DNA from 3 places in the Nitrosospira lacus genome. Region 2 is predicted to be linked to each of the others. Evidence: riboswitches for the same ligand, from Rfam matches in the RefSeq annotation. Region 2 holds a riboswitch; each other region holds the start of a gene.

Region 1 (3,275 bases), 860 kb from region 2:
GGAGCCGGCTGATTTTGTCGGAATTTCTTACATTGCCTTATTGAGGCCTCCTTCCTCCGGATGTCACCGATTCTTGAATTTAAATGCATGTTGGCGACGCATAAGGCATCTTATTATTAGGGCCTGTTAACACTTATTTCGCACCCGCGTTTTTTGTGCGCACCCCGAAGGGACGGGACGGATTTCATCCAGCCCTTCGTTACTCGCCGCTTACGGAGGTCTCCTCCGCCGCGCGGCTCATGCCTCGTGCTGGAGAAATCCGTCGCCGTCGCGGGTGCGAAATAAGTGTTAACAGGCCCTAAATAGCCGACAGCCGCCTTGGAGGCGGCTCCCACCGATATCCATAGAAGATTAACTTTTTCGTCGTTCAGAGCGAGTGATTCCTGGCCCTTGAGCAAATAACTGACGGAAAAATTTACATATTTTTAATAAGGTTATATATTAACTATAATAATCAATATATTATAATCATTCTCTATCTGGCACGACATTTGCTTTGTTATTAATCGGGTCACTTAATACTTGGAGAATGAATCATGAACATAAAAAAAGTTTTTAAAGCGAGTGCCACAATTGCTTTGCTGGGTGCATTTTACTCAGGTAGCGCATCCGCAACGCTTCAGCTAGGCACAGGATTGATCGGGGGTTCAGGAGATGTCCAGAATGTGCTGCTTACGCAACCCGGGGTTCTCGATACTCTCGTAGTCGGCGAGCTTAATCAGACCCATCAACTCGTCAACTTTACCAGTAACGAAAATATTATAGTTCCTGGAGGCGGGCAGGCGCGTATTGAGGCCGCCGATGGTTCCTTTAATCATATCGAGTGGGGGCTGGACGATCCGCTTCTCGGCTTTGCGAAAGTGCAGTTCAATATCGATGCCGGAGCGAATGGATCTGCGAATATTTTCCTGATCGATCAGTTCGGTGCGACTTTCAGCTTCCTGAACCAAGCCTTGGATGGGTCGGGACAGAACTTCTTCACCGGCTTTTCCCTGGATAATCAGGTGATCGTAAGAGTAATCATCGACAGTGCCTCCGGAATGACGGGTATCAGCGACTTGGAGCAAGTCCGCCTTGGTCCTACCGATCGTACAGTACCCCCTATTGAAATACCGGAACCCGCAACACTGGCGCTTCTTGGCCTGGGTCTATTGGGTATCGGCATATCACGCAGACACAAAAAGCAACTAGCCTGATCTGCTTAATACAGGCCTGACAACAGACCCGCTTCGGCGGGTTTGTTATTTGGTACGACCATGGAAGTGCATTAAATAGGCGCCTATGCGCGTCGTTCCCAAGCATGCAAGCAATCATCATGGTTGTGTTTGCATTTTTCTGCATGGAATGGCGGATGTCCCGGAATGTACGTACGGAAATGTAAATCCACGCAGGATTTTGTACAGGTTTAAGGCGTATTCATCAGCAAGGGATTGCCGGTCCGGTTTTTCCTATCCATTTTCACTCTTCGGCGAGTTGTACTTCAGTCCAATAGGCGGCGCGCGTCATCCATGCAATGATGACGCAACATTTTTAGATCTGCAAAGGGCAAACCCCGTGAAAACGGGGGACGCAAAGTCATCGGTCTACCGGGCAAAGGCCCCAGGACGGCAGGACTGCCAGATAACGCCGCTTCCCTGATCAATGTCATAGATTGACGGGAATCAAGCAAGATGCTCGGATGGACTTTATTGTCCGGCGCTAGAGCATTTTTCAATCCAGGCCTATTCCGGTAGTTCCGCCTCCACACCACGAGGAGGAACTTCAAATGAGCATCAGCAATCAGGCATCACCTTCCGGCATTTCAGGGCTGGCTACCTGTGTATTTCCATCAAGTGGCTTGAAACCTGTTACACGCGCCCGGTTCGGTTTGGTCGCGGTTATATTGGCGGCCTGCATGGGATTCCATCCAACCATTTCCGACGCCGCACCCCCGGAAGTCAAGGGACCGGGCGCTGGTTCCGAGACATGGGCAAAAGGACGGATCCTGGTGGTGCCCCGTGCCGGGCTGCCCGAAAAGGAGCTGGCAAAGATACTTGGTGCCCATGGCGGCAAGGGCAGGAAGATCGGGCAGAGCGACTTGTACATCGTGGATTTGCCGGGTAATGCCTCGGAAAAAGCCATTGCCGCGCGGCTCGCCCATCACCCGCACCTCAAGTTTGCGGAGCCCGACTACCTTGTAACCCCCGATTTCGTGCCGAATGATCCCTATTATGGCAGTGCGTGGCACTTACCTAAAATTGGCGCAGCATCCGCGTGGGATGGTGCCCAGGGCGCCGGAGTAACCATTGCTATCCTGGACTCGGGGGTCGACAGCGCGCATCCCGATCTCGCCGCGCGCATGGTGCCGGGATGGAATTTTTATGACAATAACTCCAATACATCGGACGTATATGGCCACGGCACCAAGGTAGCCGGCGCGGCGGCAGCGGCAGGCAATAACGGGGTGGGTGTCGCATCCGTTTCCGGTCAATCGAAAATCATGCCCATCCGCGTCACCAATACCAGCGGTGCTGGATATGTAAGCATGCTGGCGCAGGGGACGACATGGGCGGCCGACCGTGGGGCGCGTGTTGTCAATATGAGCTTCGCCCTGATAGCGGGCAGCTCGACGATCCAGAATGCGGCGCAATACATGAAGAACAAGGGCGGGCTGGTGGTAGTGGGTGCGGGTAACAGCGGTATCAATGAAACTTATGCGCCCACCACCACACTGATCGCGGTATCTGCCACCGACAGCAATGACGCCAAGGCCAGCTGGTCGAGCTATGGCAATTTTGTTGCTGTGTCCGCACCAGGAGCCGGTATCTGGACTACAACCCGGGGTGGGGGCTATGGGGCGGTATCCGGTACCTCGTTTTCCAGCCCGGTTACCGCCGGTGTCGTGGCGCTCATGATGTCTGCCGCCCCTACGTTGCAGAACACCAAGATCGAAAGTCTGTTGTTCTCAACCGCCGTTGATTTGGGTGCTGCCGGACGTGACCCCTATTATGGCTATGGGAGGGTTAATGCGGGAGCAGCGGTAAAGGCTGCCGTTGCCGCTGTTCCTGTAGCGGACACTCAGCCTCCGGTGGTTTCCATCTCCGCGCCTCTGGGCGGCGCAACGGTGACGGGGCTGGTTCCCGTGAATGTGACCGCGACCGATAATACCGGCGTCACCCATGTAGAACTGCGGGTGAACAGCACCACGGTGGCCATCGACACTTCTGCGCCATTCGGATTCACCTGGGATTCGACCGGTACACCCAACGGTATGTCCAACCTGGTTGCCTATGCGT
Region 2 (3,275 bases):
GGTTATTGATGCGCTTGATATTGCCCGGTAGATAACCGTTGGGATTGGGCTCGCCCGCCATGCTCAGATGCGGGGCGTAGGCGTTGAAGGAACCGCCTTCAACCGTATGGTACACCACCACTTTCTTGCCTGCCAGCGAACCGGCGGCGGCACTCATGGTGCAGGCGTAGGCGACCCGGTCGCCGCTGCTTTTGCCGGGCTCGGTGCCGGTGCTTTCCAGGTACATGTGGGCGTCATTGGCGCCGCCGTTGCCGGCCAAGCCATTGCACAGCGACATCACGCTGCGGAACACGGCATTGCTGGGGGCGGACGCACCGGACAACCACACGTAGGTGGTGGGACCGGCGGCAACCTGTGCAGGGGTGAGAGCGAACGCAGCCGGGGCCGTACCCAGCGCGGCCACGGCCAGCGCGATTTTACTCAGTTTCATTTTCATCTCGATATCCTTTTAACTGGTTGATAGCGTATTCATTCCTGCCCCACCTCCCCAAAGGGAGGCGGAAGCGGGTCGAAGAAGCGAGTGGGGGTGGTTCAGACCCCTGTCCGGCGGCGGACCATCGCGCCGAGCATGCCGAGCCCGGCCAGCAGCATGGCCCAGGTATCGGCTTCCGGCACCGGGCTGGTGATGTTGAGGACACCGGCTTCGTTCAATGTAACCTTGGTGAACTCGCCCGCGCCGATAACGCCGTCGTGATTCAGGTCAACACCAAAAGGTGTCTTGGTGGCCTGGGCGAGATTGGAAGTGGAGGAAGTCGTCAGGAACCAGAAGTTCTGCTCCGTACCCAGTACCTGGGTGGTGTCGACCGTGGTCTTCGCCAACCAGTTGTCACCTTGGGTCAAACCGCCAATTGCGCCGAAGAAGGTATTGGGGGCATCTGTCGGCGTGGCAACACTGGCGCCGTTGGCGTCGGTGGCATGGGTGCCGCGGCTGTTGTTGGCGGTGAGATACTGATCCATGCCGTTAAATCCTTTCACGTTCGTATTCCCTTGGCTCGGCCAGGCATCCACGCTGCCCGTGGTCAGATAGCGCGAACCGCCGGCGAGATTCCGGTCGGTGTCGTCCAGAGCGATCACATTGAATTCGATTTTGCCCGTATTGGCCGCACCGACAAAACTCAACAGTTGATTCCAGGAGGCGCCGTAGGCACCGGAGTTAAGGTTCCACGTTCCGGTGAGGCCGGTCAGGCTGCTGTTCGCGGCGAGCGCATCGTTCATTTTTAAGCCCAGATCGAACAGGGCCGAGATGTCATCCCCACCGGAGGTAGCGGAATCGCCCCCGTAGTAGCGTACGTTGAGCAGGAGTTCGCCGTTGCCGGTCGGGCCGCCGTCGATGGCGGCAAAAGCCGGCGCCGAGGCTGCCATGATGGCGGCGACCGCGAGTGCCTTAAGCTTGAAGTTCATTTTCATTACTGATACTCCTAAAAGGTTAAATGAGTTGCGCCTGATATCCGATTTTCAACCGGCTGACCCATGCGGCTCGTGGCCCACCTGATCAGCCATCCTGGAGCAACCCGGCTACCTCCGCTCACGCTTAGGCCCGCAGCTTTCCGTCCCCGCTTCGCAACGGGTTTGGCTTTGTTCCCCTCCGGCGTGAAGCGCTTGCACTTCCTGCCGGACGCTTGCCACTATATGCAGTGACGGTTAAGTGCTCATGAAACTCAACCGTGATTTTTGTAGTACTTCCTATCTATTCCTTCTGAACCGTAACGACACCTGATCAATAGCAGGTTCAACCCTGTTTCTGCCGCCCTTTCAGGTTAAAGACCTTATGTGACGGCAAATCGATAATTCGGAAAATTTTTCATAAGTCGTTCGGACTACAACACAACAGCTCCCGAACTCCAAATGATCACTAGAGCGTGATCTTCAATGCCATCGCCTTGGCCACCGCATGCGCCCGGTTGTTGACATTCAATTTGCGCAGTATTTTTTGAATATGGTTTTTAACGGTAAGCGGGCTGATTTTAAGCAGGCTCCCAATTTCAAGATTGCTCTTGCCCATCTGTACGTAGCGCAGAACTTCCGTCTCCCGGTCCGTGATGAGCTTTCTGCTTTTTTCCACCATGGTCCCAGGCCGGTGATGACGCTCGTGGAATAGCATTCGCACCAGTGCCATATGCATATGAGGTGTGAGCAGTTCGAGAAAGTATGCGTGGCGCTCGGTCAACGCACCGGAAATCTGCGTGAAGGCAAACAGGCTGCTCGTCCGGCCATTGGCATCGAACATTCCATGCGCCGCGACGCGCTCCAGGTTGCCGCGCTTGAGATCATTCGCGAAATGCTTGTAGGTAATGCCATTGAGATTATTCGGACAAACCAGAAATGGCCGGTTCCGGCCCGCGCTCCATGCCGACATCACGCGGAAGACGATGCCGCCATCCGGCCGGCAAAGCTCGGAAAACATGATTTCGCCTATTTCGGTGCGGCTGAATTTTTCGATGCTGATCGACTGGCCGGACCCCTCATCGAACACGCATATGAGCATGCCATGCGGCAAAAGGCCTTGTAACTCGCCTTGAGACCAGAGGAAGAATTGATGACGCCGGAAGATGGAGGTCGATGAGTCGATGATCCGGAACAGATACTCCATTTCTCGTTCCGTGAGAGTAATGGTTCCCCCCATGATGCCTCTTATGCCTTGATTTTATTTGTGTCGCATACCCGGCCACACCATCGGTAAAGTTGTATTTTGCTCAACTTCGGGAGCTCGGCTATTTTCAGCGCTTTGGATGACAAAATAATTAAGCTCATGTGTCAAATTCGTGAATATGATAGGAGCACAAAGGATCATATCGAATGCACATGGACGCCCATGGCGGCGTGGCGCGGATGGAGATTCAAGAAGATTGGTAAGCCTGAATCCCGCAATTGGACAGAGTGGATTGTGCGGTTTTTGGGACTCGGGCCGAGGCGCGGCAACACGGGATGGTGCGGCTCCGCATCGAAGTGCGGGCCCCCCATAGAGATCACCTCAGTGCAGCCCGATTCCCGACCGCTTCATGCCTGGAATGCCCGACGAATGGTTCCTCGAACCCGGTCGAGTGCGTTCAGTAGGCGGGTGGCGCGGAAGCCGAGCCCGCCGCAGTGGATGGATCAGGTAAGGCAGGAAGTGGCGATGCTTCCGGTTGCAGCGGGGACCGCGGTTCAGGTTGCGATTGAGGTTCGGGCCGAGGCTTAGGCTGGGGCTGGGATTGGGCTTGTGATCCCGGTTGCTGCGCGGTACCGCCGGCTTCTCCCGGCGTGTAGATGAAGGTCCAGTCCTGATAACTCACCGC
Region 3 (3,275 bases), 340 kb from region 2:
ATTTACGGCAGCGGCTCTCTTGGACTGGTGATGACGCTGGCAATGATGTTGAATTTGTTGCTGGCGGCTTTATTGGGTGTATTGATCCCGTTGACTCTGCATAAACTTGGCCGCGACCCGGCGGCGGGTTCCAGCGTGATGATTACCGCCGTTACCGATAGCGGGGGTTTTTTCATTTTCCTGGGGCTCGCAACCCTTTTTCTTGTTTAGGGGGAATTGCTGGGTAAGTTCCGTTCAGGGAAGCATTTTCTCGCCGGCAAGCAGTTGCTCCAGGGATTCGCGTTGGCGAATAAGGTGAACGTGGTCACCATCCACCATGACCTCAGCGGCACGGGGGCGGGTATTGTAGTTTGAGCTCATGCTCATGCCGTAGGCTCCGGCGGACATAATGGCTAGCAAGTCGCCCTGAGACAATGCCAGCTTCCGGTCATGCCCCAAAAAATCGCCTGTTTCACAAACGGGCCCGACAATCTGATATATTTTCTCATCGCCGCCATTCGCAATAACCGGCAGGATTTCATGGTAGGCGTCATAGAGTGCCGGACGCATCAGGTCATTCATGGCGGCATCCACGATGGCGAAATCCCGATGCGGGGTATGTTTGAGATACTCGACGCGCGTAAGCAATACACCGGCGTTGCCCACCAGCGCGCGGCCAGGTTCGATAAGGATGCGCTGGTTACGTGGGCCGATCGCGGCACACAATGCCGTGACGTAGTCTTTCGCCGCGGGCGGATTTTCTCCCAAATAGCGAATGCCGAGACCGCCGCCCAGATCCAGATGATCGATAGTAAATCCCAGCGTTTCAAGGCGAATCAACAGGCCAAGTATTTTCCCGCAAGCTTCGACAAAGGGGCCCAGTTTGGTCAATTGTGAGCCGATATGGCAATCCAGTCCGCTGATGCGCAAGTTGGCAAATTCGCGTGCGGAGGCATAAAGCTTCTCCGCCTCTTCGAAGGGCACACCAAATTTGTTTTCCTTGAGACCAGTGGAAATATAAGGGTGCGTCTTTGCGTCCACATCGGGATTGACCCGCAGGCTCACCGGCGCGATTTTATTCAACTCACCCGCCACCCGGTCCAGCACGGCCAATTCCGCTTCCGATTCCACGTTGAAACAGAATATTCCCGCAGCAAGCGCCGCCCGCATCTCATCCGGTTGCTTGCCCACTCCCGAAAACACCACTTTTTGCGGATCACCGCCCGCTTTCAGCACTCGCTGGAGTTCTCCCCCGGAGACAATATCGAAGCCGCTGCCGAGACGGGCGAGTAAATTGAGAATAGCCAGATTGGAGTTAGCCTTGACTGCATAGCACACCAGATGGTCGCGTCCGCCGAATGCGGCGTCGAATTCCCTGTAAGCCGCAACGAGCGCCGCGCGTGAATAAACATAGCAGGGCGTGCCGAATTCGCGGGCAATGCGATCCAGTTGAACCGATTCACCGTACAGCCTCCCATTGCGATAATCAAATGAAGGAAAACCACTCACTTCTTTTTCACTTCGTCCGGGGATTGCTGCGATGACTGCGCAGGTTGTTCTTGCGGAAGATAGAGAGGCCCCTTCAGGCCGCAGCCATTGAGCAGCAAGAGCAGCAGGGAAGCGGTGCAGAATTTATGCATGGAGCGATACCGGAATGATGGATATGAAATGAAATACTAACATAAAGGTCAAGAATCTCTGAATGAGCCTCCCCAGGTCAGCCAGCAATCAACGGAGAATTTTATTCAGACGATTGGCAGCGTCATTGCGGCTTGCAATTCTTTTATCGATCTTGCACTGATAGGTGTCTTCCTCCATGGCATGCGCCTAATAGCTCATGCATATAAATCCCGGCGAAGCATTTGCTGTCATTCTCTTCCATTAAGCTTTTGACGTACCGTAAAGCCACACCCGTTGCGAGACGGGGCCGGAAAATCCAGGATCTGCCAAAACCATCGCTTGCTGAAGAAACCGGTCCGCATGCAGATAGCCGGAGTGCCAGTATGCCATTGTTTTACACCATAAATCTTTGAAACCAAATTTTTGGGAGGGTCGCTCATGAGTTATCTAAGACCATTGCCGGGCTTGCTGTTTGCCCTCGCGATATCGGTTTATCAGCCGCTCGGATACGCGGCGGTATCAACCTCTTATAGTTTTGCAAATATCACGCATAACAACGCGGGAGCCGAGGCGGATGGGGAAGCGAACCTCAAGGTTGAGGTGATAGATCTTGGCAGCCATCAGGTGAGATTCAATTTTACCAACACTTCCACTTCTTCCCTGACCGATGTCTACTTTGACGACGGTACGCTTCTCGGGATTGCATCCATTACGTCTTCATCGGGAGTGAATTTCTCGCAAGGGGCCAGTCCGCCCAATCTTCCCGGCGGCAATTTAGTCAGCCCCGCTTTTGTGACAACCGCCGGCTTTCTGGCGGATTCCAATGCACCTGTCTCGGGGAACGGTGTTAGCCAGGGTGAATGGCTCGCCATCGATTTCGACCTGACTGGCGCTCAGACATACAGCAGCGTTATCAACGCGCTCGCACTCCCGAACAATGGCGGAACCGGCGACTTGCGCATCGGTTTGCATCTGCAACGGTTTGCGAGTGGTGGCGGCAATGAGAGTTTTATCAACCTATCTTCTCCTATTCCTGAACCTGAAACCTATGCCATGTTCATGGCTGGCTTGAGTCTGATGGGCTTTCTGGCGCGCCGCCGTAAACCCCTTGAATAGGGCCGGTCCTGAGACACGGAGGGGGACGCCCCTCTGTGTTTTTCAGTGCCTGGAAGTCCGCGTCGCCAAATTCCTTGAGCAGTTAGACCTAACGAAGCAGTTTCTTAGCCTCGTTGTCCATCGCCCTTTTTTTATCGAAACGGTATCTATGAATCATACCTGTACAGGATGGGCAACTATCGGACGTTGCTATCATCCAAGCCTCTTCAACTCCTTCCTCGCTGCCACATAATCCGGATAGACGCGTCCCACCGTTTGCCAGAAAGCCGGCGAGTGATTCATCTCGATGAGGTGCGACAATTCATGCGCCACGACATAGTCCACCAGATGAAGTGGCATTTGAATCAACCGCCAGTTGAGATGGACAATGCCATGTGTGTTGCAACTGCCCCACTGGGTTCTGGCGCGCGATAGCCGCAACTGCGGCAGCGCAACGCCGAGCTTATCCGCATACAGCGCGATTCGTTCGCTGAAGCATGCGATTGCTTTGTTGCAATACCAGTCCATTACGATTTTTTCGATTTGCCGTGGGGTTAGGACGGAAAGCAGCGGCAATTGCA

What was found. A riboswitch is a leader RNA that binds a small molecule or an ion and turns the genes downstream of it on or off. The one in region 2 is predicted to bind cyclic di-GMP.
Region 1: another riboswitch for cyclic di-GMP. It lies ahead of EBAPG3_RS07310 (S8 family serine peptidase); the one in region 2 lies ahead of EBAPG3_RS03500 (PEP-CTERM sorting domain-containing protein).
Region 3: another riboswitch for cyclic di-GMP. It lies ahead of EBAPG3_RS15385 (PEP-CTERM sorting domain-containing protein); the one in region 2 lies ahead of EBAPG3_RS03500 (PEP-CTERM sorting domain-containing protein).

What each region holds. Positions count from the first base shown of each region.
Region 1 covers NZ_CP021106.3:1,633,609-1,636,883, forward strand. The annotation lists gene EBAPG3_RS07305 (PEP-CTERM sorting domain-containing protein) at 537-1,196, shown strand; cyclic di-GMP riboswitch class I at 1,535-1,621, shown strand; gene EBAPG3_RS07310 (S8 family serine peptidase) at 1,766-3,275, shown strand, end outside.
Region 2 covers NZ_CP021106.3:769,964-773,238, reverse strand. The annotation lists gene EBAPG3_RS03505 (hypothetical protein) at 1-436, opposite strand, end outside; gene EBAPG3_RS03500 (PEP-CTERM sorting domain-containing protein) at 532-1,407, opposite strand; cyclic di-GMP riboswitch class I at 1,503-1,584, opposite strand; gene epsA (XrtB/PEP-CTERM-associated transcriptional regulator EpsA) at 1,853-2,623, opposite strand; gene EBAPG3_RS03490 (type II secretion system protein) at 3,048-3,275, opposite strand, start outside.
Region 3 covers NZ_CP021106.3:1,106,633-1,109,907, forward strand. The annotation lists gene mgtE (magnesium transporter) at 1-210, shown strand, start outside; gene lysA (diaminopimelate decarboxylase) at 235-1,488, opposite strand; gene lptM (LPS translocon maturation chaperone LptM) at 1,485-1,619, opposite strand; cyclic di-GMP riboswitch class I at 1,874-1,982, shown strand; gene EBAPG3_RS15385 (PEP-CTERM sorting domain-containing protein) at 2,038-2,715, shown strand; gene EBAPG3_RS04885 (M48 family metallopeptidase) at 2,908-3,275, opposite strand, start outside.